DNA from 4 places in the Streptomyces sp. NPDC006197 genome. Region 4 is predicted to be linked to each of the others. Evidence: riboswitches for the same ligand, from Rfam matches in the RefSeq annotation. Region 4 holds a riboswitch; each other region holds the start of a gene.

The links. Region 4 has a riboswitch for cyclic di-AMP ahead of ABZ318_RS03390 (M23 family metallopeptidase). Riboswitches for the same ligand answer to the same signal wherever they lie in the genome.
Positions count from the first base shown of each region.
Region 1: it holds a riboswitch for cyclic di-AMP, as region 4 does, so the genes downstream of both, ABZ318_RS21090 (M23 family metallopeptidase) here and ABZ318_RS03390 (M23 family metallopeptidase) in region 4, are expected to answer to the same signal.
Region 2: it holds a riboswitch for cyclic di-AMP, as region 4 does, so the genes downstream of both, ABZ318_RS09540 (transglycosylase family protein) here and ABZ318_RS03390 (M23 family metallopeptidase) in region 4, are expected to answer to the same signal.
Region 3: it holds a riboswitch for cyclic di-AMP, as region 4 does, so the genes downstream of both, ABZ318_RS05180 (C40 family peptidase) here and ABZ318_RS03390 (M23 family metallopeptidase) in region 4, are expected to answer to the same signal.

Region 1 is NZ_JBEXSZ010000065.1:35,526-42,925, reverse strand. It holds gene ABZ318_RS21095 (GntR family transcriptional regulator) at 1-565, opposite strand, end outside; gene ABZ318_RS21090 (M23 family metallopeptidase) at 754-1,524, opposite strand; cyclic di-AMP (ydaO/yuaA leader) riboswitch at 1,537-1,702, opposite strand; gene ABZ318_RS21085 (pitrilysin family protein) at 1,903-3,300, opposite strand; gene ABZ318_RS21080 (pitrilysin family protein) at 3,297-4,652, opposite strand; gene ABZ318_RS21075 (DNA topoisomerase IV subunit A) at 4,834-7,290, shown strand; gene ABZ318_RS21070 (GTP-binding protein) at 7,321-7,400, opposite strand, start outside.
Region 2 is NZ_JBEXSZ010000021.1:48,846-56,245, reverse strand. It holds gene ABZ318_RS09560 (nucleoside triphosphate pyrophosphohydrolase) at 1-598, shown strand, start outside; gene ABZ318_RS09555 (globin domain-containing protein) at 633-1,847, opposite strand; gene ABZ318_RS09550 (cytochrome P450) at 1,935-3,218, shown strand; gene ABZ318_RS09545 (transglycosylase family protein) at 3,394-4,359, shown strand; cyclic di-AMP (ydaO/yuaA leader) riboswitch at 4,618-4,791, shown strand; gene ABZ318_RS09540 (transglycosylase family protein) at 4,795-5,520, shown strand; gene eno (phosphopyruvate hydratase) at 5,839-7,125, shown strand; gene ABZ318_RS09530 (septum formation initiator family protein) at 7,216-7,400, shown strand, end outside.
Region 3 is NZ_JBEXSZ010000010.1:64,658-72,057, forward strand. It holds gene ABZ318_RS05170 (ATP-dependent Clp protease proteolytic subunit) at 50-667, shown strand; gene ABZ318_RS05175 (hypothetical protein) at 675-980, shown strand; cyclic di-AMP (ydaO/yuaA leader) riboswitch at 1,381-1,502, shown strand; gene ABZ318_RS05180 (C40 family peptidase) at 1,506-1,982, shown strand; gene ABZ318_RS05185 (ATP-binding protein) at 2,125-2,562, opposite strand; gene ABZ318_RS05190 (8-amino-7-oxononanoate synthase) at 2,733-3,911, opposite strand; gene bioB (biotin synthase BioB) at 4,055-5,302, shown strand; gene ABZ318_RS05200 (adenosylmethionine--8-amino-7-oxononanoate transaminase) at 5,295-6,575, shown strand; gene bioD (dethiobiotin synthase) at 6,756-7,400, shown strand, end outside.
Region 4 is NZ_JBEXSZ010000007.1:380-7,779, forward strand. It holds gene ABZ318_RS03375 (MerR family transcriptional regulator) at 1-509, shown strand, start outside; gene ABZ318_RS03380 (hypothetical protein) at 531-686, shown strand; gene ABZ318_RS03385 (PP2C family protein-serine/threonine phosphatase) at 796-2,007, shown strand; cyclic di-AMP (ydaO/yuaA leader) riboswitch at 2,220-2,384, shown strand; gene ABZ318_RS03390 (M23 family metallopeptidase) at 2,396-3,493, shown strand; partial or broken gene ABZ318_RS03395 (serine/threonine-protein kinase) at 3,581-4,213, opposite strand; gene ABZ318_RS03400 (aldolase/citrate lyase family protein) at 4,359-5,648, opposite strand; gene ABZ318_RS03405 (electron transfer flavoprotein subunit alpha/FixB family protein) at 5,805-6,767, opposite strand; gene ABZ318_RS03410 (electron transfer flavoprotein subunit beta/FixA family protein) at 6,831-7,400, opposite strand, start outside.

The DNA.
Region 1 (7,400 bases), on a different contig from region 4:
GCGCCCGCTCGGCGTCGCCGCGCGCCACTGCGTCCACGATCGCGCCGTGCTCCGCCCAGGCCTCCACCGGCTGGACGGGCTGCTCCACGACGTGCGTCCAGGCGATCTTGTGCCGCAGCTGGGTGAGCAGCGCCGTGAGGGCCGGGCTCCCGGAGGCCTGCGCCAGGGTCTCGTGGAACCAGCCTCCGAGCGAGCGCAGGTCCTCGCCCTGGCCGCGCCTGGCCCGCTCCTGCCCCAGCCTGACCAGGCCGCGCAGCACCTTGAGGTGCGCCTCGGTGCGCCGCTGCGCGGCCCGGGCGGCGCCCAGCGGTTCGAGCAGCGCCCGCATGTCGAGGAGATCGGCGGCCTCCTGCTCGGTCGGCTCCGCGACCTGGGCGCCCGCGTGACGGCGGGTGACGACGAAGCCCTCGGACTCCAGGGTGCGCAGCGCCTCGCGGACCGGGACCCGGGAGACCCCGTACCGGCGGGCGAGTTGCTCCTCGGTCAGCCGAGCACCCCACTCGAACACGCCGGAGACGATGTCGTCCCGGATCGCCGTGCATACCGAATGCGCGGGAATGCGCATGTCCGACCTCCGCCTTGGTGCGCGCGAGACAATTCGAGCGGCGCCTGTTCTGCGCCGATCTTCGACTCTATTGCAGCACGCCGGAATTTCCGATGCCCCGACGGAATCCATGGCCGTCTTCCGGTCAGCGAAAAGCCCCGGCTCAGTACGAGCCGGGGCTTTTGCGACGCGGTGCGCGGCGGGCGGGATCAGACGTTGACGCCGCGGGCGCGGAGGTACGCGATCGGGTTGATGTCCGAGCCGTACTCGGGGCTCGTGCGCGCCTCGAAGTGGAGGTGCGGCCCGGTGGAGTTGCCGGTCGAGCCCGAGATGCCTATCTGCTGGCCCGGCTCGACGGTCTGGCCGACGTAGACCCCGATGGAGGAGAGGTGCCCGTACTGGGTGTACGTGCCGTCGTTCATCCGGATGACGATGTTGTTGCCGTACGCGCCGCCCCAGCCGGCCTCGACGACGGTGCCGGAGCCGACGGAGACGACCCGGGTGCCGTAGGCGGCGTGGAAGTCGACGCCGGAGTGGCTGCCGGAGGACCAGAGCGAGCCGCCGGTCTTGTAGCCGGTGGAGACGTACGAGCCGGCGACGGGAAGCTGGAAGGAGGCCAGGCGGCGGCGCTCGGCCTCGCGGGCGGCGCGCTCGCGCTCCAGGCGGATCTCCTTGGCGCGGGCCTCGGCCTTGCGCTTCGCCTCGGCCTGGACCTTCGCCTTGGCGATGGCCTCGTCGGCCTCCTGCTCCTGGGCGGCGGCCTGGGCGTTGATCCGGTCGACGAGGGAGTCCTCGGTGATCACCTGGGTGAGACCGGTGTCCTCGACGGAGCGGTGGTCCGTGTCGGCGGCGAGCGCCGGGGAGGCGAGGGTTCCGATGACGCCGGTGGTGGCGAGCGTCGCGGCGCCGGCGATGCCCGCGCTGCGGCGCGCCATCCGGCTCGGAGCACGATGCTTCCCGGTGGCACGGGTGAACGCCATGTAAGGGCTGATCCTTTCCTTCCTTCTCGCCTACCGGGTTAGCTGACGGGTTCGGAGCAGGAAGGTCTCCTACGAGCCCCTCCGTACGAGACGAAGGCGCCCGATTCACCCCAGGGACTGCGTGCGGGTCCCCGGCTCCCCAGGCTCGCGCCTGACGGGGACTCGGCGATGACTGTCCGATGCCGCGGTTGCGGCACGTGCAACTGACGAACAGCCGCCCCGACGCTATGCGGATCGTCTTTCAATCACCAACCGGACACGACTTTTGTAAGACATGCCACAGGGCAAACGATCACCCTTGATCCCAATACGGACAAAGCGGAGGACCCCGACGAACTATGCCGTCGGGGCCCTCCCGTTGTCGCCTCGGAGCCGGAATCAGCCCGTCACGACGGTCACTTCACCGATGCCGAGCGCACGCACCGGCTCCGCGATCTGCGCCGCGTCACCGACGAGCACGGTGACGAGCCGGTCCACCGGGAAGGCGCTGACCACGGCGGCCGTCGCCTCGACGGTGCCGGTCTCGGCCAGGCGCGCGTACAACTGGGCCTGGAAGTCGTCCGGGAGGTGCTGCTCGACCTGGTCGGCGAGCGTCCCGGCGACCGAGGCGGCCGTCTCGTACTTGAGGGGCGCCACCCCGACGAGGTTCTGCACGGCGGTCTCGCGCTCCGCGTCGGTGAGGCCCTCGGCGGCGAGGGTGCGCAGCACCTTCCACAGGTCCTCGAGAGCCGGGCCCGTGTTGGGGGTGTCGACGGATCCGCTGATGGCGAGCATCGCGGCGCCGTTCCCCTCGGCGTCCGAGCGGAGCACCTGGCCGAAGGCCCGCACGCCGTACGTGTAGCCCTTCTCCTCGCGCAGGACCCGGTCCAGACGGGAGGTCAGGGTGCCGCCGAGGCAGTACGTGCCGAGGACCTGGGCCGCCCAGACGCGGTCGTGCCGGTCGGGGCCGATCCGGCCGATCAGCAGCTGCGTCTGGACGGCGCCGGGGCGGTCCACGATGACGACCCGTCCGGTGTCGTCGGCGGTGATCGGCGGCATCGGGAGGGGCTCGGCCGGCTCACCGGTCCAGGCGCCCAGCGTCTCGGCGAGGACCTTGTCGAGGTCGACCCCGGTCAGGTCGCCGACGACCACCGCGGTGGCCGTGCCCGGCCGGACGTATGCGTCGAAGAAGGCGCGGACGGCGGCGGCGTCGATCGCGGCGACGGTCTCCTCGGTGCCCTGGCGCGGCCGGGACATCCGGGACTCCGCCGGGAACAGCTCCTTGGAGAGCTGCTTGGCCGCGCGGCGCGCCGGGTTGGCCGTCTCGTGCGGGATCTCGTCGAGACGGTTGCGCACCAGGCGCTCGATCTCGGTCTCCAGGAACGCCGGGGCGATCAGGGCCTCGGCGAGCAGGCCGAGCGCCTTGGGCAGCCGGGAGACCGGGACCTCCAGGGAGACCCGTACGCCCGGGTGGTCGGCGTGCGCGTCGAGCGTGGCGCCGCAGCGCTCCAGCTCGGCCGCGAACTCCTCGGCGCTGTGCTGGTCGGTGCCCTCGGAGAGCGCGCGGGCCATGATGGTGGCGACACCGTCGAGACCGGCGGGCTCGGCGTCCAGCGGGGCCGGCAGGAAGATCTCCACGGCGACGACCTGCTGGCCGGGGCGGTGGCTGGTGAGCACGGTCAGACCGTTGTCCAGCTTCCCGCGGTCCGGGGCCGGGAAGGCCCACGGCCTGGCTGCGCCCGGCCGGGGCTGCGGATGGAAGTCCATGCTGGTCAAAGACACGGCAGCGTCGGTCACTGGTCCGCTCCCTCTTCCTCGTCGCCGTCGGCGTTCTCGCTCTGCTCGGTCGCCAGGGGCTCGTAGACGAGCACCGCGCGGTTGTCGGGACGCAGCTTGGCCGCGGCGACCGCCCGCACCTCCTCGGCGGTGACGGCCAGGACGCGGTCGACGGCGGTCAGGGCGAGCTGCGGGTCGCCGAACAGCACGGCGAACCGGCACAGTTCGTCGGCGCGACCGGCGACGGTCCCGAGCCGGTCCAGCCACTCCCGCTCCAACTGGGCCTGCGCGCGCTCCATCTCCTCGGGCGTGGGGCCCTCCTCGGCGAACCGGGCCAGCTCCTCGTCGACGGCCGCCTCGATCCGCGGGACCTCGACGCCCCCGGAGGTCTTGACGTCCAGCCAGCCCAGCGAGGGCGCCCCGGCGAGCCGCAGCAGGCCGAAGCCCGCGGCGACGGCCGTACGGTCGCGGCGGACCAGGCGGTTGTGCAGCCGGGAGGACTCCCCGCCGCCCAGGACCGTCAGGGCCAGGTCGGCGGCGTCGCACTCGCGCGTGCCGTCGTGCGGCAGCCGGTAGGCGGCCATCAGCGCACGCGCCGGGACCTCCTCCTCGACGACCTCGCGCAGCTGCTCGCCGATGACCTCGGGCAGGTCGCCGGAGCGCGGCTCGGGCTTGCCGTCGTGGGCCGGGATGGAGCCGAAGTACTTCTCGACCCACGCGAGCGTCTGCGCCGGGTCGATGTCGCCGACGACGGACAGCACCGCGTTGTTCGGGGCGTAGTACGTGCGGAAGAAGTTCCGCGCGTCCTCCAGGGTGGCCGCGTCCAGGTCGGCCATGGAGCCGATCGGCGTGTGGTGGTAGGGGTGGCCCTCCGGGTAGGCGAGGGCGGTCAGCTTCTCGAAGGCCGTGCCGTACGGCACGTTGTCGTAGCGCTGGCGGCGCTCGTTCTTGACGACGTCCCGCTGGTTCTCCATGGACTCGTCGTCCAGGGCGGCGAGCAGCGAGCCCATGCGGTCGGCCTCCAGCCAGAGCGCGAGCTCCAGCTGGTGCGTGGGCATGGTCTCGAAGTAGTTGGTGCGCTCGAAGCTCGTCGTGCCGTTGAGCGAGCCGCCGGCGCCCTGCACCAGCTCGAAGTGGCCGTTCCCGTGGACCTGCTTCGAGCCCTGGAACATCAGGTGCTCGAAGAGGTGGGCGAGGCCCGTGCGGCCCTTGACCTCGTGGCGCGAGCCGACGTCGTACCAGAGGCAGACCGCGGCGACCGGGGTCAGGTGGTCCTCGGAGAGCACCACGCGCAGGCCGTTCGCCAACCGGTGCTCGGTCGCTGTCAGGCCGCCGGAGCCGGCCTCGGCCGTGGCCGTGTGACCCATGGGCATGTACGTCCCTTCGATCGCGATGTGAAAAAGTCCTGCCACTGTATGCAAGCGCGCCGACACCTGGCGAAGTTCCCGACCCTTCGTGATGTCCCTCTTCCGGGTCGCGGTCGGCGTTGTCGGTGGCACGGTCCACAATGGTCCGCGTCAGATCAACCTTGTTGGTGAAGGAGCCGCAGCCGCGATGGCCCGCCGCAGCACGAAGACACCGCCGCCGGACGACGCGTTCGAGGAGCGAATCCTCGACATCGACGTCGTCGACGAGATGCAGGGCTCCTTCCTCGAGTACGCGTACTCGGTGATCTACTCGCGCGCCCTCCCCGACGCCCGCGACGGCATGAAGCCCGTCCAGCGGCGCATCGTCTACCAGATGGGCGAGATGGGGCTCCGCCCCGACCGCGGCTTCGTCAAGTGCGCCCGCGTCGTCGGCGAGGTGATGGGCAAACTCCACCCGCACGGCGACGCGTCGATCTACGACGCGATGGTCCGCATGGCACAGCCCTTCTCCATGCGTCTCCCCCTCGTCGACGGCCACGGGAACTTCGGCTCCCTGGGCAACGACGACCCGCCGGCCGCCATGCGGTACACCGAGTCGCGGATGGCCCCGGCCGCGCTCCTCATGACCGAGTCCATCGACGAGGACACGGTCGACTTCGCGCCGAACTACGACGGCCAGGAGCAGGAACCGGTGGCGCTCCCCGCCGCCTACCCGAACCTGCTGGTCAACGGCGCGTCCGGGATCGCGGTCGGCATGGCGACGAACATGCCCCCGCACAACCTCGGCGAGGTCGTCGCGGCCGCCCGCCACCTGATCCGCCACCCGAACGCCGACCTCGAGACGCTGATGCGCTTCGTGCCCGGCCCCGACCTGCCGACCGGCGGCCGGATCGTCGGCCTCTCCGGCATCAAGGACGCGTACGAGTCGGGCCGCGGCTCCTTCAAGATCCGCGCCACCGCGACCGTGGAGACCGTGACGGCGCGCCGCAAGGGCATCGTCGTGACGGAGCTGCCCTTCACGGTGGGCCCCGAGAAGGTCGTCTCCAAGATCAAGGACCTGGTCGGCTCCAAGAAGCTCCAGGGCATCGCGGACGTCAAGGACCTCACCGACCGCAGCCACGGCCTGCGTCTGGTCATCGAGATCAAGAACGGCTTCGTGCCCGAGGCGGTCCTGGAGCAGCTCTACAAGCTGACGCCGATGGAGGAGTCCTTCGGCATCAACAACGTGGCGCTGGTCGACGGGCAGCCGCTGACCCTCGGCCTCAAGGAGCTCCTGGAGGTCTACCTCGACCACCGCTTCGAGGTGGTCCGGCGCCGCTCCGAGTTCCGCCGCACCAAGAAGCGCGACCGGCTCCACCTGGTCGAGGGCCTCCTCGTCGCGCTGCTCGACATCGACGAGGTCATCCGGATCATCCGGGAGAGCGAGAACTCCGCCCAGGCCAAGGAGCGCCTGATGGAGCGCTTCTCGCTGAGCGAGATCCAGACGCAGTACATCCTGGACACCCCGCTGCGCCGCCTCACCAAGTTCGACCGCCTGGAGCTGGAGACCGAGCGCGACCGGCTCAACGGCGAGATCGACGAGCTGACCGGGATCCTCGACTCCGACGCGGAGCTGCGCAAGCTGGTCTCGGCGGAGCTGGCGGCCGTCGCCAAGAAGTTCGCCACGGACCGGCGGACGGTCCTCCTGGAGTCGGCGGGCGCGCCCGTCGCGGCCGTGTCCCTGGAGGTCGCGGACGACCCGTGCCGGGTGCTGCTCTCCTCGACGGGCCTGCTGGCCCGGACGGTGACCGAGCACCTCCCGCCCGCGGAGGACGGCAAGCGGTCCAAGCACGACGTGATCGTCTCGGTGGTCGCGGCCACCCAGCGCGGTGACGTCGGCGTGGTGACCTCGGCCGGCCGGCTGCTGCGCCTCCCCGTGATCGACCTGCCGCAGCTCCCGGACACCGCGAGCACCCCGAACCTGGCGGGCGGCGCACCGCTGTCGGAGTTCCTCTCCCTGGAGGCGGACGAGACGGTGGTCTGCCTGACCACGCTCGAGGAGTCCTCGCCGGGCCTCGCCCTCGGCACGCTGCAGGGCGTGGTGAAGCGCGTGGTGCCGGACTACCCGGCGAACAAGGACGAGCTGGAGGTCATCACCCTCAAGGAGGGTGACCGGATCGTCGGCGCGACGGAGCTGCAGACGGGCGAGGAGGACCTGGTGTTCATCACCTCCGACGCCCAGCTGCTGCGCTACCAGGCCTCGCAGGTGCGGCCCCAGGGCCGTCCGGCGGGCGGCATGGCGGGCATCAAGCTCGCCGCGGGCGCCGAGGTGATCTCGTTCACGGCCGTCGACCCGGCGGCCGACGCCGTGGTCTTCACCGTCGCGGGCTCCACGGGCACCCTGGACTCCTCGACGGGCACGTCGGCGAAGCTGACCCCCTTCGACCAGTACCCGCGCAAGGGCCGCGCGACCGGCGGTGTCCGCTGCCAGCGCTTCCTGAAGGGCGAGGACGTCCTGACCTTCGCCTGGGCGGGCGCCACCCCGGCCCGCGCCGCCCAGAAGACCGGCACCCCGGTGGAGCTGCCCGAGGCGGACCCCCGCCGCGACGGCTCGGGCACGCCCCTGGCGAAGCCGGTCGACGTGGTGGCGGGCCCGGCGAGCTAGGACCCGCCCGCGGCTCGGGCCGGACGGGTCCTAGGACTCGTCCGGCTCCTCCTCCGTCCGCTGTACGTACCGCAGGACGCCCCACATGCCGTGCTCGTCGGGGGCGTCCT
Region 2 (7,400 bases), on a different contig from region 4:
CCTCGTGCAGATCATGGACCGCATCCGCCGCGAGTGCCCCTGGACCTCGCGCCAGACCCACCGGGGGCTCGCCAAGTACGCCATCGAGGAGGCGTACGAGCTCGTCGAGGCGATCGAGGAGGGCGACCGGCGGGAGCTGCGCGAGGAGCTCGGGGACGTGCTGCTCCAGGTCGTCTTCCACGCCCGGATCGCGGAGGAGGACGCGGAGGAGCCGTTCTCCGTGGACGACGTCGCCGGGACGCTCGTCGAGAAGCTGATCCACCGGCACCCGCACGTCTTCGGGGACGCCACCGCCGAGACCCCCGAGGACGTCCACGCGCACTGGCTGCGCACCAAGGCCGTCGAGAAGCAGCGGGAGTCCGTCACCGACGGGGTGCCGCTCGGACAGCCGGGGCTCGCGCTCGCCGCGAAGCTCGCGGGCCGGGTCCGCACGGCGGGCCTCGACGTCGGGCTCCCGGCGGGCGAGGGCGTCGGCTACGAACTGCTCGCCCTCGCCGCCCGCGCCGAGGCCGCCGGCGTGGACCCGGAGGCGGCCCTGCGGGCGGCGGCCCGCACGTACCGCGACACGATCCGCGCGGCGGAGGGCCTGAAGGACTAGGCCCCGTCGCGGGGGAGGGCCCGGAAGACAGGCCCTAGGCCCCGTCGCGGGGCGCTCGGGCCTCCGGGTCGTGCCAGAGGGGGGCCGGGGGGCCCAGGAGGCGTTCGGCCGCCGTGTTCGGGCGGGTGGTGAAGCGGCCCACGGACGGCAGGGTGTCGTGGTGGATCCGCGCCGGGTCCGTGCCCAGCTCCTCCAGGACCTCGGCGACCTCCGCCACGAAGGCCGGCGGCCCGGCGAGGTACACGTCGTGCGCGGACCAGTGGACGCACGCCCGCAGCGCCTGGAGCAGCCGCTCGGTGGCCCGGTCCTTGCGCTGCCGGGGCGCGGCCGCGATGTAGGTGACGTTCAGGCCGGGGAGGCGCTCCTTCAGGAGCTCGGCGTCCTCGCGCGCGTACAGGTACTCCTTGGAGCGGGCCACCACGAACAGCCGGCCCTCCAGCTCCGGCTCGGCGTCGACGGCCTCCGCGAGGAGCGCCCGCACCGGGGCCCAGCCCGTACCCCCGCATATATAGGTGCGCAGTCCGCCCCGCGGCGTCCGCGCGACGAGTCCGCCGCCGGGGGCGCTGAGCCGCAGCACCTCGCCCGGGACCGTCTCCTCGACCAGCGCCGTGCTCATCGCGCCGCCCGCGACCCGGCTCACGTGCAGCTCCACCGTGCCGTCGGGGCGGGGCGCGTCGGCCAGGGAGTAGGTGCGCCAGACGCGCGGGACCCGCGGCGAGCTGACGCTGACGTACTGGCCGGGCAGGTGGGGGAGGGGCAGGCGGGGGCGGAGGGTGAGGACGGCCAGGTCGTCGCCGTACCGCTCGTGGCGGACGACGTCCGCGTCCCACCAGGCGGGCTCCCCGGCCCCGGCCGCCGCGTCGGCGCCCGCCAGCATCAGATCGGCGACGTGCCCGTACGCCTCGCTCCAGGCCTTCTCCGCCTCGATCGTCCAGGCGGCGCCGGCCGCGTGCGCGAACGCGGCGAGCAGGCTCTGCCCGACGGCCGCGTACAGCGCGGGGGAGGCGAGGAACTTGCGGTGGTCGCGGCCCAGCCGCCCGAGGTAGGCCGCGAGCCCGGGGTCCTCCAGACGGGTCACCACGTGCGTGAGCGCGGCGAAGAGCCGGTCCCGCTGGGGGAGCATGTCCTCGGGGAAGAGCTCGCGCACCCCGGGGTTGTGCCAGAAGAGGTGCGAGTAGAAGAACGTGACGGCGTGCTCGGCGCGTCTCTCGACGACCGCGAACGTGCTTCTGAGCAGCTGGGGATCCACTGACAGGAATCTAGGGCACGACCTGTACCGCTTGGTCACAGGATCTCCACGAAACGTTCCTTCCGGGCGGCCCTGTACGGTCGTGCCGTGAGTACGCCCCCCGGTCCCGCCCCCGCTCCCACGCTCTTCACCTGGGAGTTCGCCAGCGATCCGTACCCCGCCTACGCCTGGCTGCGGGAGCACGCCCCCGTCCACCGGACGACGCTGCCCAGCGGGGTCGAGGCCTGGCTCGTGACCCGGTACGCGGACGCCCGGCAGGCCCTCGCCGACCAGCGGCTCTCCAAGAACCCCGCGCACCACGACGAGTCCCCGCACGCGAAGGGGAAGACCGGCATCCCCGGCGAGCGCAAGGCCGAGCTGATGACGCATCTGCTCAACATCGACCCGCCGGACCACACCCGGCTGCGGCGGCTCGTCTCGAAGGCCTTCACCCCGCGCCGGGTCGCCGAGTTCACCCCGCGCGTGCAGGAGCTGACGGACCGGCTCATCGACTCCTTCGTGGCGCGGGGGAGCGCCGACCTCATCCACGAGTTCGCCTTCCCGCTGCCCATCTACGCGATCTGCGACCTGCTCGGCGTGCCCGAGGAGGACCAGGACGACTTCCGGGACTGGGCCGGGATGATGATCCGGCACGGCGGCGGGCCGCGCGGCGGGGTCGCCCGGTCGGTGAAGAAGATGCGGGGCTACCTCGCCGAGCTGATCCACCGCAAGCGGCTCGACCCGGGGGACGACCTGATCTCCGGGCTCATCAAGGCCTCCGACCACGGCGAGCACCTCACCGAGAACGAGGCCGCCGCCATGGCCTTCATCCTGCTGTTCGCCGGCTTCGAGACGACCGTCAACCTCATCGGCAACGGCGTGTACCAGCTGCTGCGCCACCCCGGGCAGCGCGAGCGGCTCCAGGCCTCGCTCGCCGCCGGGGAGACCGGCCTCCTGGAGACCGGCGTCGAGGAACTGCTGCGGTACGACGGGCCCGTGGAGATGGCCACCTGGCGGTACGCGACGCGGGCGCTGACCATCGGCGGCCAGGAGATCCCGGCGGGCGACCCGGTGCTCGTGGTGCTCGCCGCCGCCGACCGGGACCCGGAGCGGTTCGAGGGGCCGGACACGCTCGACCTCGCCCGGCGCGACAACCAGCACCTCGGCTACGGGCACGGCATCCACTACTGCCTGGGCGCGCCGCTCGCCCGCCTCGAAGGGCAGACGGCGCTCGCGACCCTGCTGACCCGGCTGCCGGACCTGCGACTTGCCGCCGATCCGGCCGAACTGCGGTGGCGCGGTGGGCTCATCATGCGTGGTTTGCGCACGCTTCCGGTGGAGTTCTCCCCTTCCGTACCGGTCCTGGTCACTGAGGGTCCATCAGAAATGTGATCTTCGTGTGATCGTGGCGCCATCGACTTGTGACGGACGTTCGAATGCGGCTACGTTTCCCGGCAGTCTCAGCCGTCACGCGAAAGGCGCTCTTATGCGTTCCGGGAACGGACGACACCGTCGCCCCCGTCAGGCCCCCGCCATCGTCGTCGCCGCGGGCGTGACCGGATCCGCCATGGCACTGCCGTTGCTCGCCACCGGATCCGCCTCCGCCGCCGACGCCGCCACCTGGGACCGGGTCGCCGAGTGCGAGTCCGGTGGCCAGTGGAGCGCCAACTTCGGCAACGGGATGTACGGCGGCCTCCAGTTCACCCAGGACAGCTGGGAGCGCAACGGCGGCCTCGCCTACGCGCCCAGCCCCGACCTGGCCAGCCGCGCCCAGCAGATCGCGGTGGCCGAGAAGGCGCTCGCCAAGGGCAGCACCGAGTGGGCCACCTGCGCGCCGATCGCCGGTCTGACCAACGACGGCAGGGCCACCGGCGTGAACCCCGGCCCGACCGTCGTCCCGACGGCGCCCACCGGCCCCCTTCCCGAGTCCGGCCGCACCGCCGGGACGCCGACGGCCCCCACGGGGACCACCGGGACGACGGACCGGTCCGCCACCTCCGCGACCCCCACGGCGCCGACCACGCCGACCGCTCCGGCGACCTCCGCCACGCCGACCGCGCCGGCCACGTCCACCGCGCCCGCCGCGCCGACGACTCCGGGCACCCCCGACGCGTCCGTTACGCCCGGTACACCGGATTCGTCCGGCACGCCGGAGACTGACGCACCGTCGGCCACGCCCGGCACCGGCAAGCACCGGGGCGAGGCCGCTCCGGAGGAATCCGGCGAGACGGACAGCTCGCCCGAATCGGGTCGACACGCTTCGAGTGCGGACAAGGCGGGAGAAAAGGTCGACGCCACGCCCGCGACTGACGAGGCGAAGGATTCGGGCGCAACGGACAGTCAGGACACTACGGGCGAATACACCGTGCGTCCGGGTGACAGCCTGTCCGGCATTGCGCAGGAGAACGAACTCCCCGGAGGCTGGACCGCCCTCTACGACGCCAACCGGCAGACGGTGGGCACCGATCCGAACCTCATCCTCCCTGGTCAGAGCCTTGACCTGACGGTGGGTTCGACAACGGCAGCCGGTTAGTTCGCGGGCTTATGTCCGGTTCTGGGCAAGTGAGACATGGGTCTCTTCGCCCCAACTGGCGTGTCGCGTCCGCAAACTTTGCTTCCGTCACCTCTCACCTGCGCAAACACCGCCCGCCGGAGGGTGGACAAGGGCGATTTTTCCCCGATGAGCCTCTTTGAACTTCCGGCGGGTCTGTGTCTACGGTCGTCACCGCTCGCCACCGCGGGCCCCGTCGACCGAAACGCCGAATCCTGCCGTCGGCCGATGGGAACAGTCGTCGCGCAAGCGCCGAAGGCAGGAGTGGGGGACCCAAGGTAAGTGCCGGTCCCGGCCGTTGAGACAGACGGCCGACGACCGGCTTGGGGTGAAGCCGCGTGCAAGGACACGCGGCCGGGCAACTTTCCGGCCCGAACCCGACAGCTCACCTCACAGGCGTCGGTGAGGAGAATCCCCATGCTGTTTTCCGCCAAGGGCAAACACCGTCGTCCCTCCAAGGCCACCCAGGTCGCCGCGCTCGTCGGCGTCACCGGCATCGCCGTCGCCGCCCCGCTGATGACCGCGGGCACCGCCTCGGCCGCCACCTCCGCCGAGTGGGACACCGTCGCCCAGTGCGAGTCCGGCGGCAACTGGGCCATCAACACCGGCAACGGCTTCTACGGCGGCCTGCAGTTCACCAACTCCACCTGGGCCGCCTTCGGTGGCACCGCCTACGCCCCGCGCGCCGACCTGGCGTCGAAGTCCCAGCAGATCGCCGTCGCCGAGAAGGTCCTCGCGGGCCAGGGCAAGGGCGCGTGGCCGAGCTGCGGCGTCGGCCTCTCCGGTGCCTCCTACGACGGCGGCGCCGCCGAGAGCGCCCCGCAGCAGAGCGAGCCCCAGCAGGCCGCCCCGCAGCAGGCCGCCCCGAAGCAGCAGGCCGCCCCGAAGCAGCAGGAGCGTCGCGCCGAGCAGCCGACCACCCGCAGCGAGCAGCGCAAGGCCCCCAAGACCGTCACCACCCCGACCGGCGAGAAGGTCAAGAAGGGCGACGGCGAGTACAAGGTCGTCACCGGCGACACCCTCAGCAAGATCGCCCAGGCGCACGGCGTCAAGGGCGGCTGGGCCAAGCTCTTCGAGCTGAACAAGGACGTCGTCGAGAACGCCGACCTCATCTACCCGGGCCAGCAGCTCCACCTGAAGTGAGTCCGGCGGCTCGCGTGAGTCCGGCGGCTCACGCGGCCCCGACGACCCTCCCGCGGTGACCACCCCGGTCCGGCGTGCCCTTCCCCCGTGCGCGCCGGACCGGGGTTCCCCGTTTCCGGGGAACGTGGCGGTTTCAGCGGTTACTGTCCAGTAGATCCGGGGTCCTTCGTCCCGGGATGCGTGCCCTTGGGTCCTTTTTCGTCCCAGCGGGCGGGCGCCCGGCTGGCCGGAGCCCCCGAGCCGGTTAGGCTCTTGTCGCAAGGCCAAGCGACCCTGCACCGACCTTGCGTCACATCCAGCGTCACATCCCAGAAGGAGATGCTCGTGCCGTCCATCGACGTCGTCGTAGCCCGGGAAATCCTGGACTCCCGAGGCAACCCCACGGTCGAGGTCGAGGTCGGCCTCGACGACGGCAGCACCGGCCGTGCTGCCGTTCCGTCCGGTGCCTCCACCGGTGCCTTCGAGGCCATCGAGCTCCGCGACGGTGACCCCAACCGTTACCAGGGCAAGGGTGTCGAGAAGGCCGTCCTCGCCGTCATCGAGCAGATCGGCCCGGAGCTCGTCGGCTACGACGCCACCGAGCAGCGCCTGATCGACCAGGCCATGTTCGACCTGGACGCGACCGAGAACAAGGGCTCGCTCGGCGCCAACGCCATCCTCGGCGTCTCCCTCGCCGTCGCGCACGCCGCCTCCGAGGCCAGCGACCTCCCGCTCTTCCGCTACCTGGGCGGCCCGAACGCGCACCTGCTGCCCGTTCCGATGATGAACATCCTCAACGGCGGTTCGCACGCGGACTCCAACGTGGACATCCAGGAGTTCATGATCGCCCCGATCGGCGCGGAGTCCTTCTCCGAGGCCCTCCGCTGGGGTGCGGAGATCTACCACACCCTCAAGAGCGTCCTGAAGCGCAAGGGCCTCTCCACCGGCCTCGGCGACGAGGGCGGCTTCGCCCCGAACCTGGAGTCGAACCGCGCCGCCCTCGACCTCATCGTCGAGGCCATCAAGGAGGCCGGCTACACCCCGGGCACCGACGTGGCGCTCGCGCTCGACGTCGCCGCCTCCGAGTTCTACAAGGACGGCGCGTACGAGTTCGAGGGCAAGTCCCGCTCGGCCGCCGAGATGACCGAGTACTACGAGGAGCTCGTCTCCGCGTACCCGATGGTCTCCATCGAGGACCCGCTGTTCGAGGACGACTGGGACGGCTGGAAGATCCTCACCGACAAGCTGGGCTCCAAGGTCCAGATCGTCGGCGACGACCTCTTCGTCACCAACCCGGAGCGCCTGGCCCGCGGCATCGAGGAGGGCACCGCGAACGCCCTCCTGGTCAAGGTCAACCAGATCGGCTCGCTGACCGAGACCCTCGACGCCGTCGAGCTCGCCCAGCGCAACGGCTTCAAGTGCATGATGTCCCACCGCTCCGGCGAGACCGAGGACGTCACCATCGCCGACCTCGCCGTCGCCGTGAACTGCGGTCAGATCAAGACCGGCGCCCCGGCCCGCTCGGACCGCGTCGCCAAGTACAACCAGCTGCTGCGCATCGAGGAGATCCTCGACGACGCCGCGGTCTACGCCGGCCGCAGCGCCTTCCCGCGCTTCAAGGGCTGACCTCGCCTGACGCTGTAGTTACGTCCGTCCCCGTACTCGGTCCCGTACCGTGTGCGGGGACGTACGCGTGAACAGGGGAGGCGACACGACATGGCCGCGAAGGACCGGGACCGGTTCTCGACCGCGACCCGGATCAGACTGCTCGGCGAGCAGACCGCCGCCCGTGTCTACCGCTCCCAGACCCGCCGTCAGGCCCGCCGCTCCCGGCTCACCGGCCGCGCGGCCTTCCTCGCCCTCGTGGTCTGCTCCCTCGTCGTGGCGCTCGCCTACCCGAT
Region 3 (7,400 bases), on a different contig from region 4:
GGCCTGTACGTCCTGTACATTTTTTACAGACAGCTGGAGGTGCTCAGCCATGGACGCCCGCCATGTCCTGCCCGAGTTCACGGAGCGGACGAGCTTCGGAACCCGGACCCTCGACCCGTACTCGAAGCTCCTCGAATCCCGGATCGTCTTCCTCGGCACGCCGATCGACGAGACCTCGGCCAACGACGTCATCGCCCAGTTCCTGCACCTCGAATACGCGGCCCCGGATCAGGACATCGCGCTCTACATCAACTCCCCCGGCGGCTCGATCAGCGCCATGACCGCCATCCACGACACGATGCGGACGCTCGCCTGCGACGTGGAGACCACCTGCCTGGGGCAGGCCGTGGCCACCGCCGCCGTCCTGCTCGCCGCCGGCACCCCCGGCAAGCGGCACGTCCTCCCCGGCGCCCGGATCACCCTCCGGCAGCCGGCCATGGACGAGCCCCTCCAGGGACAGCCGAGCGACCTCGACATCCACGCCCGCGAGCTGCTCCGGCTGCGCGCCCTGACGGCCGGGATGCTCACCGAGTACACCGGGCAGAGCCGGGACCGGATCGACGCCGACCTGGACCGCCTCACCGTCCTGGACGCACCCGCGGCCGTCGCGTACGGGCTGGTGGACCACGTGATCACGAGCCGGCGCGACGCCGGCGCGGCGCGGTGAGCCGGCCGTGGTGCCCGAGCTGCCTCCGCTGCCCGCACTGACGCGGGCCGAGGGCGAGTTGATCGACGCGTACCTCGAAGTCGTCGACCTCCTGGGGAAGATCAACCCATCCAGGGGTACGCATACCTATGGGGCACTACGGGCGGCACAAGCGCTGGTGGGGCGCGCGGAGGCGCTGCGCGAGGCTCTGACGGTCATGCATATGCGGGGCGAGAGCGAGGTGCACGCGGACACCCTGGCGCGCGCCCTGCGGGTGTTGGACGGCGAGCGTCGCGCCGACCGCGTCACCGTCCCCCGCGCACGGGCGAGTTGACATTCCGGCATGTCGTGTCGAGGTCCGTACGGCCGACAAGCAGCGCAGGATCGCTCCCTCGTTCGGCGTAGTCGACGAGTCGACATATGTGCGGGGTGAGTTGCGCAACAGGTGTACGCATCTGGCGGAATGGGGCGTTCCACCGCTGGTGCGGGGCTCGTGGGCCAAACCTCCGAGGATCACGAAAGCAACCTGTCCACCCGAATGGATCAGTCGTGAGGAGCCTCACATATGGCCGTTTCAACTCGGATTTCGACCTGGGTGTAGGTCAAGATCCCTGTCGACGACAAGCCCCCGCCATCCGAGGCGGGGCGGTCCGGGCGGACGCCGAGTCCTGCCGCCGTCCCGGACGTCTGGTCGACAGGAGTGGATCGGCAGGAGTGGAGGACCCGAGCAGTACGGGACGTACGCGCTGTTTCCGCAGCGGGGCCGTCCCTTGGGGTGAAGCCGCAGCCGCGGCCGGGCATCTTCGCCAGCCCGAACCCGACAGGTCATCCTTCGCAGGCGGCTGACGAAGGGTTGCGCATGACTGCGCAGATGCACGTCCCGTCCCTGCTGTCCCGGGCCGGAGCCGTCTCGGCTCTCACCCTCGCCGCCGTCGGCGGCACGATGCTCGCACCCGGTGCGGCACCCGAGGCCCAGGCAGTGACCACCTACGCGAACAAGGCACTGAGCGTCGCCGCGTCCAAGAAGGGAGCCCCCTATCGGTACGGGAGCGCCGGACCCTCCCGGTTCGACTGCTCCGGTCTGACGCTCTACGCGTACAAGAAGGCGGGCAAGTCGCTGCCTCGCACCGCGCAGCAGCAGTACAACAAGACCCGGCACATCTCCGCGTCCAGCAGACAGAAGGGGGACCTGGTCTTCTTCCACTCCGGCGGGAGGGTCTACCACGTGGGCATCTACGCCGGCAGCGGGAAGATCTGGCACTCACCCAAGACGGGATCCTGGGTGAAGCTCGACAAGATCTGGTCGTCGAAGGTCTACTACGGCCGCGTCCGATGACGACGCCCGCCGGGCACTGACCCGGTCTCGGGCCTCGGGGGCCTGTGACCCCGCCCCGGGGGTGCGGTGGCGCCGCCGCACCCCTGCGCCGGGGAACAACCCCTAGGGGGCGTCTTGCCGACCCTGATCCGCCGGACAGGCCCTAGACGTACGAAGCGGCCGCCTGGGTCCACGGGAGCGTGATCCAGACGGTCTTGCCGCCCTCCTCGGTCGGAGTGACCGAGAGACGGCCGCCCGCCTCCGCCGCCAGGGAGCGGATGATGACCATGCCCCGGCCGTTGTCCTGCTGGACCGCCGCCGGAAGACGGCGCGGCCAGCGCGGATGGCTGTCGGTGACGCCGATGTGGAGGCGCTCCTCGCGCTCCAGGCGGACGTCGACCGTGAAGGTGGGCGACTGCCCGAAGGTGTGCAGGACGGCGTTGGTGGCCAGTTCCGAGACCATCAGGCGGATCGCGTCCGCCAGGTCGTCGGCACCGTCGAGGCCCCATCCGTCGAGGACCTCCGCGACGTACCGCCGGGCGGTGGGGACCGACGCGGGGTTGCTCGGCAGCGTGACGGATGCTTCCTGGTGGTCTGCCATGGCGACGCTGTCCCTTTCCCGCCGGGGCTTCGGCCCCGGATCGCGCTACGCGTCAGGGTCCCACCGATCGTGCCGCCCCGGCAGGCGTTCCACCAAGATATGTCCCCATCTGTCGCCCGAAGCGGTGAACTCTGCTGCCGGGGAACGTCCTTGGACCTCCCGACGGGTCGTCAGAACGCCGGGGCGGTCCGCAGGATCGTCTCCACCGCGCGCCCGATCTCCGCGTCCGTCAGATCGGCCCGGGCCGTGAGGCGCAGCCGCGAGATGCCGTCGGGGACGGACGGGGGCCGGAAACAACCGACGGCGAGGCCCTGTTCGCGGCAGTCCGCCGCCCAGCGCAGCGCCGCCTCCGGGGAGGGCGCGTGGACCGAGACGACGGCCGCGTCGGGCCGGGCGGAGGTGAGCCCGGCCTCCGTGAGCAGCCGGTGCAGCGCCCCGGCGACGGCGCGGGCCCGCTCGGCGAGGCCCGGTTCGGCCGCGATCAGGCGCAGGCTCGCGAGCGCTCCGCCCGCGGCGGCCGGGGCGAGCCCGGTGTCGAAGATGAAGGTGCGGGCCGCGTTCACCAGGTGCTCGATCACCCGGGCCGGGCCGAGGACGGCACCGCCCTGACTGCCCAGGGACTTGGAGAGGGTGAGGGTGGCGACGACGTCCTCGTCGCCCGCGAGCCCGGCCTCGTGCAGGGCGCCCCGGCCGCCGTCGCCGAGGACGCCGAAGCCGTGGGCGTCGTCGACGACCAGTCCGGCGCCGTGCGCGCGACAGGCCTCGGCGAGCCCCGGGAGCGGGGCCTTGTCGCCGTCGACGGAGAAGACGGAGTCGCTGACGACCAGGGCCCGGCGTCCCGGGTGCGCGTCCAGGGTCTTGGCGACGGCCTCGGCGTCGGTGTGGGGGACGACGGCGGTCTCGGCGCGCGCGAGGCGGCAGCCGTCCACGATCGAGGCGTGGTTGGAGGCGTCGGAGACGATCAGGGAGTCCCGGCCGCCGAGCGCGGTGAGCGCGGCGAGGTTCGCGGTGTAGCCGGAGGAGAAGACGAGGGCCGCTTCGAAGCCGCAGAACTCGGCGAGTTCGCGCTCCAGCCGGGTGTGCAGCCGGGTGGTGCCGGTGACGAGCCGCGAGCCGGTGGAGCCGGCGCCCCAGCGCCTGGCCGCCTCGGCCGCCGCCTCGGTGACCTCGGCGCGGCGGGTGAGGCCGAGGTAGTCGTTGCCCGCCAGGTCCAGGAGGTCCGACTCGGCAGCCCGGGGCCGCAGCGTCCGGACGAGACCGGCCTCGGCCCGGCGGCGCGCCTCGGCGTCGGTCCAGTCGAAGGCGGTGCGGCGCGGGTCCGCGGCCCGTGCGTCGTCGTCCCGTGGCATGCGGCGATCCTTTTGTAGGCAGCGCACAGACCCTAACCGCAGCGTGCCGAGGTCGGGATGTGGTCATCCACACACCTCGATCGGGGGCGTTTGTTCGGTTCCTCCTTGGCCCGGGGGCGGGCGGTAGGCAAGGATCTGCGGTTATGGACCTGCTGAACACGCTGGTGGAGAAGGGGCTGCGGCGCGAGCTGCCGACCCGTGAAGAAGCGCTCGCCGTGCTGGCGACCTCCGACGACGAACTGCTCGAGGTGGTGGCGGCGGCCGGCAAGGTGCGCCGTCAGTGGTTCGGGCGCCGGGTGAAGCTGAACTACCTGGTCAACCTGAAGTCCGGTCTCTGTCCCGAGGACTGCTCGTACTGCTCGCAGCGGCTCGGCTCGAAGGCGGAGATCCTCAAGTACACCTGGCTGAAGCCGGACGAGGCCTCGCAGGCCGCGGCGGCGGGTGTCGCGGGCGGTGCCAAGCGGGTCTGCCTGGTGGCGAGCGGCCGCGGCCCGACGGACCGGGACGTGGAGCGCGTCGGGAAGACGATCGAGGCGATCAAGGAGCAGAACGAGGGCGTCGAGGTGTGCGCCTGCCTCGGTCTGCTCTCGGACGGCCAGGCGGAGCGGCTGCGGGAGGCCGGCGCCGACGCGTACAACCACAACCTGAACACGTCCGAGGCGACGTACGGGGACATCACCAAGACCCACACCTACGCGGACCGCGTGGACACCGTGCAGAAGGCGCACGCCGCCGGTCTGTCGGCCTGCTCGGGTCTGATCGCGGGCATGGGCGAGAGCGACGAGGACCTGGTCGACGTCGTCTACGCGCTGCGCGAGCTGGACTCGGACTCGGTGCCGGTCAACTTCCTGATCCCGTTCGAGGGCACCCCGCTCGCCAAGGAGTGGAACCTCACCCCGCAGCGCTGCCTGCGGATCCTCGCGATGGTCCGGTTCGTCTGCCCCGACGTCGAGGTGCGGATCGCCGGCGGCCGTGAGGTGCACCTGCGGTCGATGCAGCCGCTGGCGCTGAACATCGCGAACTCGATCTTCCTCGGCGACTACCTGACCAGCGAGGGCCAGGCCGGCCAGGCCGACCTGGACATGATCGCGGACGCGGGCTTCGAGGTGGAGGGCGCAGGCACGACCACCCTGCCGAAGCACCGCGCGGACGCGCTCGCGGCGGCGGGCGCGACGGGCGGCTGCGGCTCGAAGGCCTCGGCGGGCTGCGGCTCGGAGGCCTCCGCGGACGGCGCGGGCTGCGGTGCGCACGCGGAGGAGGGCGGCGGCTGCGGTCCCTGCGGCGGTCACGCGGCGCCGGCGGCCGAGGAGGCTCGCGTGAACGAGGCCCGCACCGACCTGGTGGCCGTGCGCCGCCGGGGCGCCGGCACGGACCTCGCGCCGAATGCGTAACGACGAGCTCCTCGCCCTGGACCGGGCGCACGTCTGGCATCCGTACGGCCCCATGCCGGGCCGGGCGGAGCCGCTGGTCGTCGCGTCCGCGTCCGGTGTGCGGCTCCGGCTCGCCGAACCCGTCGAGGGACAGGCCGAGTTGGTCGACGGCATGTCCTCGTGGTGGTCGGCGGTCCACGGCTACAACCACCCCGTGCTCAACGAGGCGGTGCGCGGTCAGCTGGAGAAGATGAGCCACGTCATGTTCGGCGGGCTCACCCACGAGCCGGCCGTCCGGCTCGCCGCCCGGCTCGTGGAGATCACCCCGGAGCCGCTGCGGCACGTCTTCCTCAGCGACTCGGGCTCGGTCTCCGTCGAGGTCGCGGCCAAGATGTGCCTGCAGTACTGGCGTTCCCTGGGCCGCCCCGAGAAGCAGCGGCTCTTCACCTGGCGCGGCGGCTACCACGGGGACACCTGGCAGCCGATGTCCGTCTGCGACCCGCAGGGCGGGATGCACGAGCTGTGGTCGGGGGTGCTCCAGCGGCAGGTGTTCACGGACGCGCCGCCGGCCGCGTACGAGGAGTCGTACGCGGAGCTGCTGCGGACCCGGATCGCCGAGCACGCGCACGAACTGGCCGCGGTGGTCGTGGAGCCGGTCGTGCAGGGCGCGGGCGGCATGCGCTTCCACGACCCGGCGTACCTGCGGGTGCTGCGCGAGGCCTGCGACGCGCACGACGTGCTGCTCGTCTTCGACGAGATCGCGACCGGCTTCGGGCGGACGGGCACGCTGTTCGCCGCCGACCAGGCCGGGGTCTCCCCCGATGTGATGTGCGTGGGCAAGGCGCTGACCGGCGGTTACCTGTCGATGGCGGCGACGCTCTGCACGAGCCGCGTCGCCGACGGGATCTCGCGCGGCGAGGTCCCGGTCCTGGCGCACGGGCCGACCTTCATGGGGAACCCGCTCGCCTCGGCGGTCGCCCTCGCCTCCATCGACCTGCTGCTCTCCCAGGACTGGCAGGTCGAGGTCAAGCGGATCGAGGCGGGCCTGCGGGACGGGCTCGCCCCGGCGGCCGACCTCCCGGGCGTCCGCGAGGTGCGGGTGCTCGGCGCGATCGGCGTCGTCCAGCTCGACCACGAGGTCGACATGGCGGCGGCGACGCGCGCGGCGGTCCGTGAGGGCGTCTGGCTGCGCCCGTTCCGCGACCTGATCTACACGATGCCGCCGTACGTGACGGGCGACGAGGACGTGGCGAGGATCTGCACGGCGGTGAAGGCGGCGGCACAGGCGGGCTGACCTCTCCCGTTGTGGCGGGGCCGCCCCCCGTTGTGGGCAATCGTTCCGCAGGGCGAAGGGGGTCCCCCCTGCTCGGGCGAAGCCGAGAGCTTGGGGGAGGGTGGGCACAACGGAACGGCGCCCTTGCCGGTGCCAGAGGCTCCCGCGCCCTGACCCGCACCGAACAAGAAAGGACGCCCTATGGGCATCATCGTCATCAGCGGCACCGGCACGGAGATCGGCAAGACGATCGTCACGGCCGCCGTCGCCGCCGTCGCCACCACCGCAGGAAGGTCCGTCGCCGTCCTGAAGCCCGCCCAGACCGGCCTCGGCCCCGACGAACGGGGCGACGCCGACGAGGTCGTGCGCCTCTCGGGCGCCGCCGCCTCCGCCGAGCTGGCCCGCTTCCCGGAGCCGCTGGCCCCCGGGACGGCCGCCCGGCGGTCCGGGCTCGCCCCGGTCGGGCCCCGGGAGGTCGCCGAGGCCGCCCGGAAGCTGGCCGAGGACCACGACCTGGTGCTCGTGGAGGGCGCCGGCGGGCTCCTCGTCCGCTTCGACGAGGAGGGCGGCACGCTCGCCGACGCTGCCGCGCTGCTCGGTGCGCCCGTCCTGGTGGTGGCGCCGGCCGGTCTGGGGACGCTCAACTCGACGACCCTGACGGCCGAGGCGCTGCGGGCGCGCGGGATCGAGCAGCTCGGCGTGGTCGTCGGCAGCTGGCCGGCCGCGCCGGACCTCGCGGCGCGCTGCAACCTCGCGGACCTGCCGGAGGCCGCGGGCGCTCCGCTGCTCGGGGCCGTGCCGGAGGGTTCGGGCGCGCTCGGCCCGGCGGAGTTCCGGGCGGCCGCG
Region 4 (7,400 bases):
CCCTGCGCACCCATCTCGCCCTCCTGGAACAGGAGCGCGAGCGCATCGGACGCCAGATCGCGTCGGTGCGGACCACTCTGCGGAAGACCGAGAGGGGAGAGGAACTCATGGCCGACGAGGTGTTCGACGGTTTCGACCACACGCGGTACGAGGAGGAGGTCACCGAGCGCTGGGGTCGCCACGCGTACGAGGAGGGCGACCGCTGGTGGCGCTCGCTCACGGACGCGCAGAAGAAGGCGTTCATGGACGAGCAGGCCGGCATCGCCCGCGACTTCGGGAAGGCGGCGCGAGACGGCCTGGCCGCCGACAGCGACGAGGTGCAGGCGATTGCGCGGCGCCAGGTCGCGTGGCTGTCGACGACCGTGACGCCGAGCAAGGAGTACCTGATCGGCCTCGGGCAGATGTACGTCGACGACCCGCGGTTCACCGCGAACTACGACAAGCACGGCGAGGGCACCGCGGTCCTCGTCCGGGACGCGATGAAGGTCTACGCGGAGCGGAACCTCTGAGGGACCCGTCCGAAGTGAACGGTGGCCGAGACCGCGCCCGCCTTCGCGCAGTCGCTGCCGACGCTGATCGCCGCCTCGCTCGCGACGGGCGCGGGGCCGCTGCTGTGTGCGGTGGGTCTGGGGTGCGCGGCGGCGATGGCGCTCCTCGCCCGGGGCGGGCGGATCGCGGCCGGCTGACCCCGTACGCCACTCGGCCCCGTGGGAGTCGCCGCCCCCGGCGGCGGCGGCCACCCTGGGAGGGCGCGGTGCGGACCGCGGCCGGGTCGGACCGGGCAGGAGAGCACAGGTGGGGAACCCCCTAGGAGCGGCGGGCGGAGGGCGGCGGGGCGGCGAGGGCCGCCCCGAGTACGGCGGTGCCCGGCGGTTCATCCGCGCGCTGCCCTCGCTGGTCATCGTGGGCGGTGTCGTCTTCGACCTGGCGACCCCGCCCGCGTACACGGCGTCGCCGCTCTTCTCCGCCGCCCCGCTGATCGCCGCGCCCTTCTTCTCGACGCTGACCACCCTCCTCACCGGGATCGCCGCCGTCCTCGCCTCCGTGGGGCTGCACCTCTACAACGGCACGGCCGACGAGGTCCCGGCCCTCACCGAGACCCTGACCGTCCTCACCGTCTCCGCGCTCGCCCTCCTCATCAACCGGGTCGTGCGCCGCAGCGGCGAGCGGCTCGCCTCGGCGCGGGTCATCGCCGAGACCGCGCAGAAGGCGGTGCTGCCGACGCCCGCCGAGCGGATCGGCGGACTGCAGTGCGCGGCGCGGTACGAGGCGGCGCAGGCCGACGCGTTCATCGGCGGCGACCTGTTCGCCGTCCAGGACACCCCGCACGGGGTGCGGCTCGTGGTCGGGGACGTCCGGGGCAAGGGGATGGACGCGGTCGAGGCCGTCGCCGTCGTCATCGGGGCCTTCCGGGAGGCGGCCGAGCAGGAGCGGACCCTGGAGGGTGTGGCGCAGCGCCTGGAGCGGGCCCTGGCCCGGGAGGGCACCCGCCGGCACGGGCTTGACGCCTTCGAGGGGTTCACCACGGCCGTCCTGGCCGAGATCCCGCGCACCGACGGGAGCGGGACCTTCGGCGGTTTCGTACGGGTCGTCAACAGGGGGCACCCGCCGCCGCTGATGCTGCACGCGGACGGGCGCCTCGAGACGCTGGAGCCGGGCGAGGCGGCGCTGCCGCTCGGCATGGGCGACCTGGCGGCGTGGCCGGACCGGGCGGAGGCGCGGCCGTTCCCGCCGGGCGCGACGCTGCTCTTCTACACGGACGGCCTCTCGGAGGCGCGGAACGCGCAGGGCGTCTTCTACGATCCGGCGGCGCGTCTCGCCGGCCGGATCTTCCCGGGGCCCGAGGAGCTGCTCGACGCGCTCGTGGACGACGTACGGCTCCACACGGGCGGCGGGTCGACGGACGACATGGCGCTGCTCGCGGTGAGCCGCCCGGCGACGGGGCAGCCCGAGCGGCGCCGGACGATGCCGGTGGTGCCGCCGGGCGGGTCCGGTCACCGGCCGTAGTCGCAGGGTGTCACTGCGATAACAATTGACATAACGTCAGATCGTGAGGGTTTCGCCCTTGCCGCTTCACACCTCTCTGAAGGGGGGTCAACTCGGGCGATACACCATCAATTCAATGAATGATCAAGGGGGACGGCTTGGAATCGGGACCCCCTGTCTATTAACGTTCGATAACGCAGCGCGGTCGTCCCAGCCGTCGCAAGAGGCGGCACCGTGCGCACGCGCCGAATCCTGAAAAGGAACCGGGGAACCACCACTTGGGGTGAATCGGGCCCCTTCGCACCCGTGTGAACCACGCACGCGCGCGGTCGAGCCCGTAGGAGACCTTCCTGCTCCGAACCCGTCAGCTAACCCGGTAGGCGAGAAGGAAGGAAAGGAGCGCGCCCCCGTGGCGTCCAACACTCCCGCACCCGAAGCCCCCTTCGATGCCTTCGGCAGCGGTGCGGGCCCCGCCGCCCCCGACACCGAGTGGAACCCCACCGAGAGTTCCCTCCGCGCCGAGAGCCGCTCCGGCGGTCGGCACCGGGTCGTCAAGCAGCGCTCCAACTTCGCCCGCTCCTCCACCGTCCTCGGCGTCGGCGTCATCGCGGCCGTCGGCGCGGGCGGCCTCGCCACCGCGCAGGAGAAGCCCCCGGTCGCCATATCGCTGCCGGACCTCCCCGACCTGGACCTGCCGGACGCCCACGACCTCCCCGGCGTCGGCGACCTCCTCCCCGAGGAGGACAACGCGCCCGTCACCGCGGCCCGCACCAACCCGAACCCGCTCACCGCCGCCACCTACACCACCGCGGCCGACCAGGCGACCGGACAGGCCGAGCAGACCGCCGCCCCCGCCGCGGGCGAGGCCCTGCGCGCCCGCATCCTCCAGCAGGCCGAGCAGCAGCAGGCCTCCGCCGACGCCGCCGAGAAGGCCGCCGCGGAGAAGGCCGCGGCCGAGAAGGCCGCCGCGGAGGCCGTGGCCAAGGAAGCCGCCGCGGAGAAGGCGGCCGCCGAGGCGAAGGCGAAGGCCGAGGCGGAAGCCAAGGCCAAGGCGGAGGCGGAAGCCGCCGCGAAGGCCGAGGCCGAGCGCCTCGCCCAGCTCGCCGCCAGCTACTCGCTGCCGGTCTCCTCGTACACCCTCACCGCCACCTACATGCAGTCCGGCTCGATGTGGTCCTCCGGCTACCACACCGGCCTCGACTTCGCCGCGCCCACGGGCACCCCGCTCAAGGCGGTCCACGGCGCGACCGTCAAGTCGGCGGGCTGGTCCGGCTCCTACGGCTACCGGATCGTCCTGGAGCTGGAGGACGGCACCGAGGTCTGGTACTGCCACCTCTCGTCCATGCTGGTCAGCGCCGGCCAGACCGTCTCCACCGGCGAGACCGTCGGCCGCGTCGGCGCCACCGGCAACGTCACCGGCGCCCACCTCCACATGGAGGTCCACACGGCCGGCGGCGACGGCATCGACCCGGCGTCCTGGCTCCGCTCCAAGGGCCTGAGCCTCTGACCTCCGGGGCTCGCACGGAATAGGCCCGGCGGCGGGAGCGGTTGATCCACGCATGACCTCCCTCCGCCGACTGGGCACCTCCGACACCACGATGGCGTTCAGGGTCTGCCAGGTGGAGGTGCGGCGGAACGGGGAGGCGCCCTCGACGGCCGCGTACAGGGTGGCGCCGAGCGCCCAGACGTCCGAGGCGGGCCCCGGCTGCTGCCCCTGGGCGCGCTCGGGCGCCAGGTAGTCGAGCGAGCCGACGATCTCTCCGCTGCGGGTCAGATGGGTGGCGGAGCCGTCGCCGGGGTCGTCCATCGTGGCGATGCCGAAGTCGGTGAGGACGACCCGGCCCCCGCGGTCGAGGAGCACGTTGCCGGGCTTCACGTCGCGGTGGAGCACGCCCACGTCGTGGGCGGCGGCCAGCGCCTCCAGGACGGCGGCGCCGATCTGCGCGGCCTCCCTGGGGTCGAGGGTGCCGCGTTCGCCGAGGACGCCGTCGAGGGAGGGGCCGTCGACGAGTTCCATGACGATGACGGGGCGGCCCTCGTGCTCGGTCACGTCGTGGACGGCGATGACTCCGGGGTGCCGGACCCGGGCGGCCGCTCGCGCCTCGCGCTGCATCCGCAGCCGCAGGTCCTCCAGTTCGGGGCCCGACGCGTCGTTGTAGGTGCGCAGTTCCTTGACGGCCACCTCACGGCCGAGGACCTCGTCGACCGCGCGCCAGACGACGCCCATGCCGCCGCGCCCGAGTTGCCGCACCGTTCTGTAGCGGCCCGCGAGCCGCTCGTACTCCCCCGATGACACCGATGCCCCGTTCCCTGTGGCTGCGTTGGACGCGTACAGGGTACGGGGCGGCGGTGGACTCCCTGTGGGGGACCGGCTACTGGGCGGTCGCCGTCAGGTCGCCTCGGCGCGGGGCGGCGAAGCGCTCGAGGTCGGCGCGGGTCATGCCGGTGAGGGCGTCGACCTCGGCGGTGTCGAGGGCGCCGCACTGGAGGCCGCGCAGCAGGTAGGAGGAGAGGGCCTTGGCGGTGGCGGGCTCGTCCATGACGTCGCCGCCGGCGTGGTTGGCGTAGGCGGAGAGGCGCTTGGCGGCGGTCTCGAAGCCCTCGCGGTAGAAGGCGAAGACGGCGGCGTAGCGGGTGGGGATGTGGCCGGGGTGCATGTCCCAGCCCTGGTAGTAGGCGCGGGAGAGGGCGCGGCGGGTGAGGCCGTAGTGCAGGCGCCAGGCCTCGTGGACGTGCTCGGTGGAGCCGACGGGGAGGACGTTGGTGGAGCCGTCGGAGACGCGGACGCCGGTGCCGGCGGCGGCGACCTGCATGATCGCCTTGGCGTGGTCGGCGGCCGGGTGGTCGCTGGCCTGGTAGGCGGCGGAGACGCCGAGGCAGGCGCTGTAGTCGAAGGTGCCGTAGTGCAGTCCGGTGGCGCGGCCCTCGGCGGCGCCGATCATGCGGGCGACGGCGGCGGTGCCGTCGCTGGCGAGGATGGACTGGCTGGTCTCGATCTGGATCTCGAAGCCGAGGCGGCCCGCGTCGAGGCCGTGGGCCTTCTCGAAGGACTCCAGGAGGCGGACGAAGGCGGAGACCTGCTCGGGGTAGGTGACCTTGGGGAGGGTGAGGACGAGGCCGTCGGGGAGGCCGCCGTTCTCCAGGAGGCCGGTGAGGAAGACGTCGGTGGTGCGGATGCCCCGGTCGCGTACGGCGGCCTCCATGCACTTCATCCGGATGCCCATGTACGGGGCGGCGGTGCCGTTCTCGTACGCCTCCGAGATCAGGCGGGCGGCGCGGGCCGCGTCCTGGTCCTCGTCCTGGCCCGCGTAGCCGTCCTCGAAGTCGACGCGGAGGTCCTCGATGGGCTCGCGCTCCAGCTTGGCGCGCACGCGGCCGTAGACGTCCTCGGCGAGGTCGTCGGAGAGGCCGAGGACGGCGGCGAAGGAGGCGGCGTCGGGGGCGTGCTCGTCGAGGGCGGCGAGGGCCTGGTCGCCCCAGGAGCGGATGGTGTCGGCGTCGAAGGCGTTGCCCGGGACGTAGACGGTGTGGACGGGCTGGCGGGTGCCCGGGTCCCCCGGGTAGCGGCGGTCGAGCTCGGCGTCCACCGCTGCGAGGGAGGCGCTGATGCCCTCGCTGACCGCGCCCGCGAGGCTCGTCGACACCTTCTCCTGCTGACCCATCCTGCATCCTCCTGTTTTCCGCTTCACGGAATCAACAATCCGTATAGCGAAGTTAGTAGGCGGCCGGGACCTGCGTCAATGGTTGTCCGAAACGGCCGGGGGCCGCACGGCGACAGATCGCCGTGCGGCCCCCGGGACCGACAGAACCGCAGGTCATCAGCCCTTGCGGGACTTGACCTCTTCGGTGAGCTGCGGGACGACGTCGAAGAGGTCGCCGACGACGCCGTAGTCGACGAGGTCGAAGATCGGAGCCTCGGCGTCCTTGTTGATGGCGACGATGGTCTTCGAGGTCTGCATGCCCGCGCGGTGCTGGATCGCGCCGGAGATGCCGGAGGCGATGTACAGCTGCGGGGAGACCGACTTGCCGGTCTGGCCGACCTGGTTGGAGTGCGGGTACCAGCCGGCGTCGACGGCGGCGCGCGAGGCGCCGACGGCGGCACCGAGGGAGTCGGCGAGGGCCTCGATGATCGCGAAGTTCTCGGCGCCGTTGACGCCGCGGCCGCCGGAGACCACGATCGCGGCCTCGGTCAGCTCGGGGCGGCCGGTCGACTCGCGCGGGGTGCGGGAGGTGACCTTGGTGCCGGTGGCCTTCTCCGAGAAGGAGACGGTCAGCGCCTCGACGGCGCCGGCGGCCGGGGCGGCCTCCACGGGGGCCGAGTTCGGCTTGACCGTGATGACCGGAGTGCCCTTGGAGACGCGGGACTTGGTGGTGAAGGAGGCGGCGAACGCGGACTGCGTCGCGACCGGGCCCTCGTCACCGGCCTCCAGGTCCACGGCGTCGGTGATGATGCCGGAGCCGATGCGCACCGCGAGGCGGGCGGCGATCTCCTTGCCCTCGGCGGAGGACGGGACGAGCACGGCGGCCGGGGAGACGGCGTCGTAGGCGGCCTGCAGGGCCTCGACCTTGGGGACGACGAGGTAGTCGGCGAACTCGGCGGCCTCGGCCGTCAGGACGCGGGTGGCGCCGTGCTCGCCGAGGACGGCGGCGGTGTCGGCGGCGCCGTTGCCCAGCGCGACGGCGACCGGCTCGCCGAGGCGGCGGGCGAGGGTCAGCAGCTCCAGGGTGGGCTTGCGGACGGCTCCGTCGACGTGGTCGACGTAGACGAGAATCTCAGCCATGGGACTTCAATCTCCTGCGAACGAAAAGGGGGCGGACTTCAGCGGCTCGCGCGAGCCCAGCGGCTAGATGAACTTCTGGCTCGCGAGGAACTCGGCCAGCTGCTTGCCGCCCTCGCCCTCGTCCTTGACGATCGTGCCGGCGGTGCGGGCCGGACGCTCGGCGGCGGAGTCGACCGCGGTCCACGCGCCCTCCAGGCCGACCTCCTCGGCCTCGATCTCGAGGTCGGAGAGGTCCAGGGACTCCACCGGCTTCTTCTTGGCGGCCATGATGCCCTTGAAGGACGGGTAGCGGGCCTCGCCCGACTGGTCCGTCACGGAGACGACGGCCGGAAGCGAGGCCTGGAGCTGCTCGGAGGCGGTGTCGCCGTCGCGGCGGCCGGTGACGACGCCGTCCTCGATCTTGACCTCGGAGAGCAGGGTGACCTGCGGGACGCCCAGGCGCTCGGCGAGGATGGCCGGGAGGACACCCATGGTGCCGTCGGTGGAGGCCATGCCGGCGATGACGACGTCGTAGCCGATCTTCTCGATCGCCTTGGCCAGCACCAGCGAGGTGCCCATGACGTCGGTGCCGTGCAGGTCGTCGTCCTCGACGTGGACGGCCTTGTCGGCGCCCATGGACAGCGCCTTGCGCAG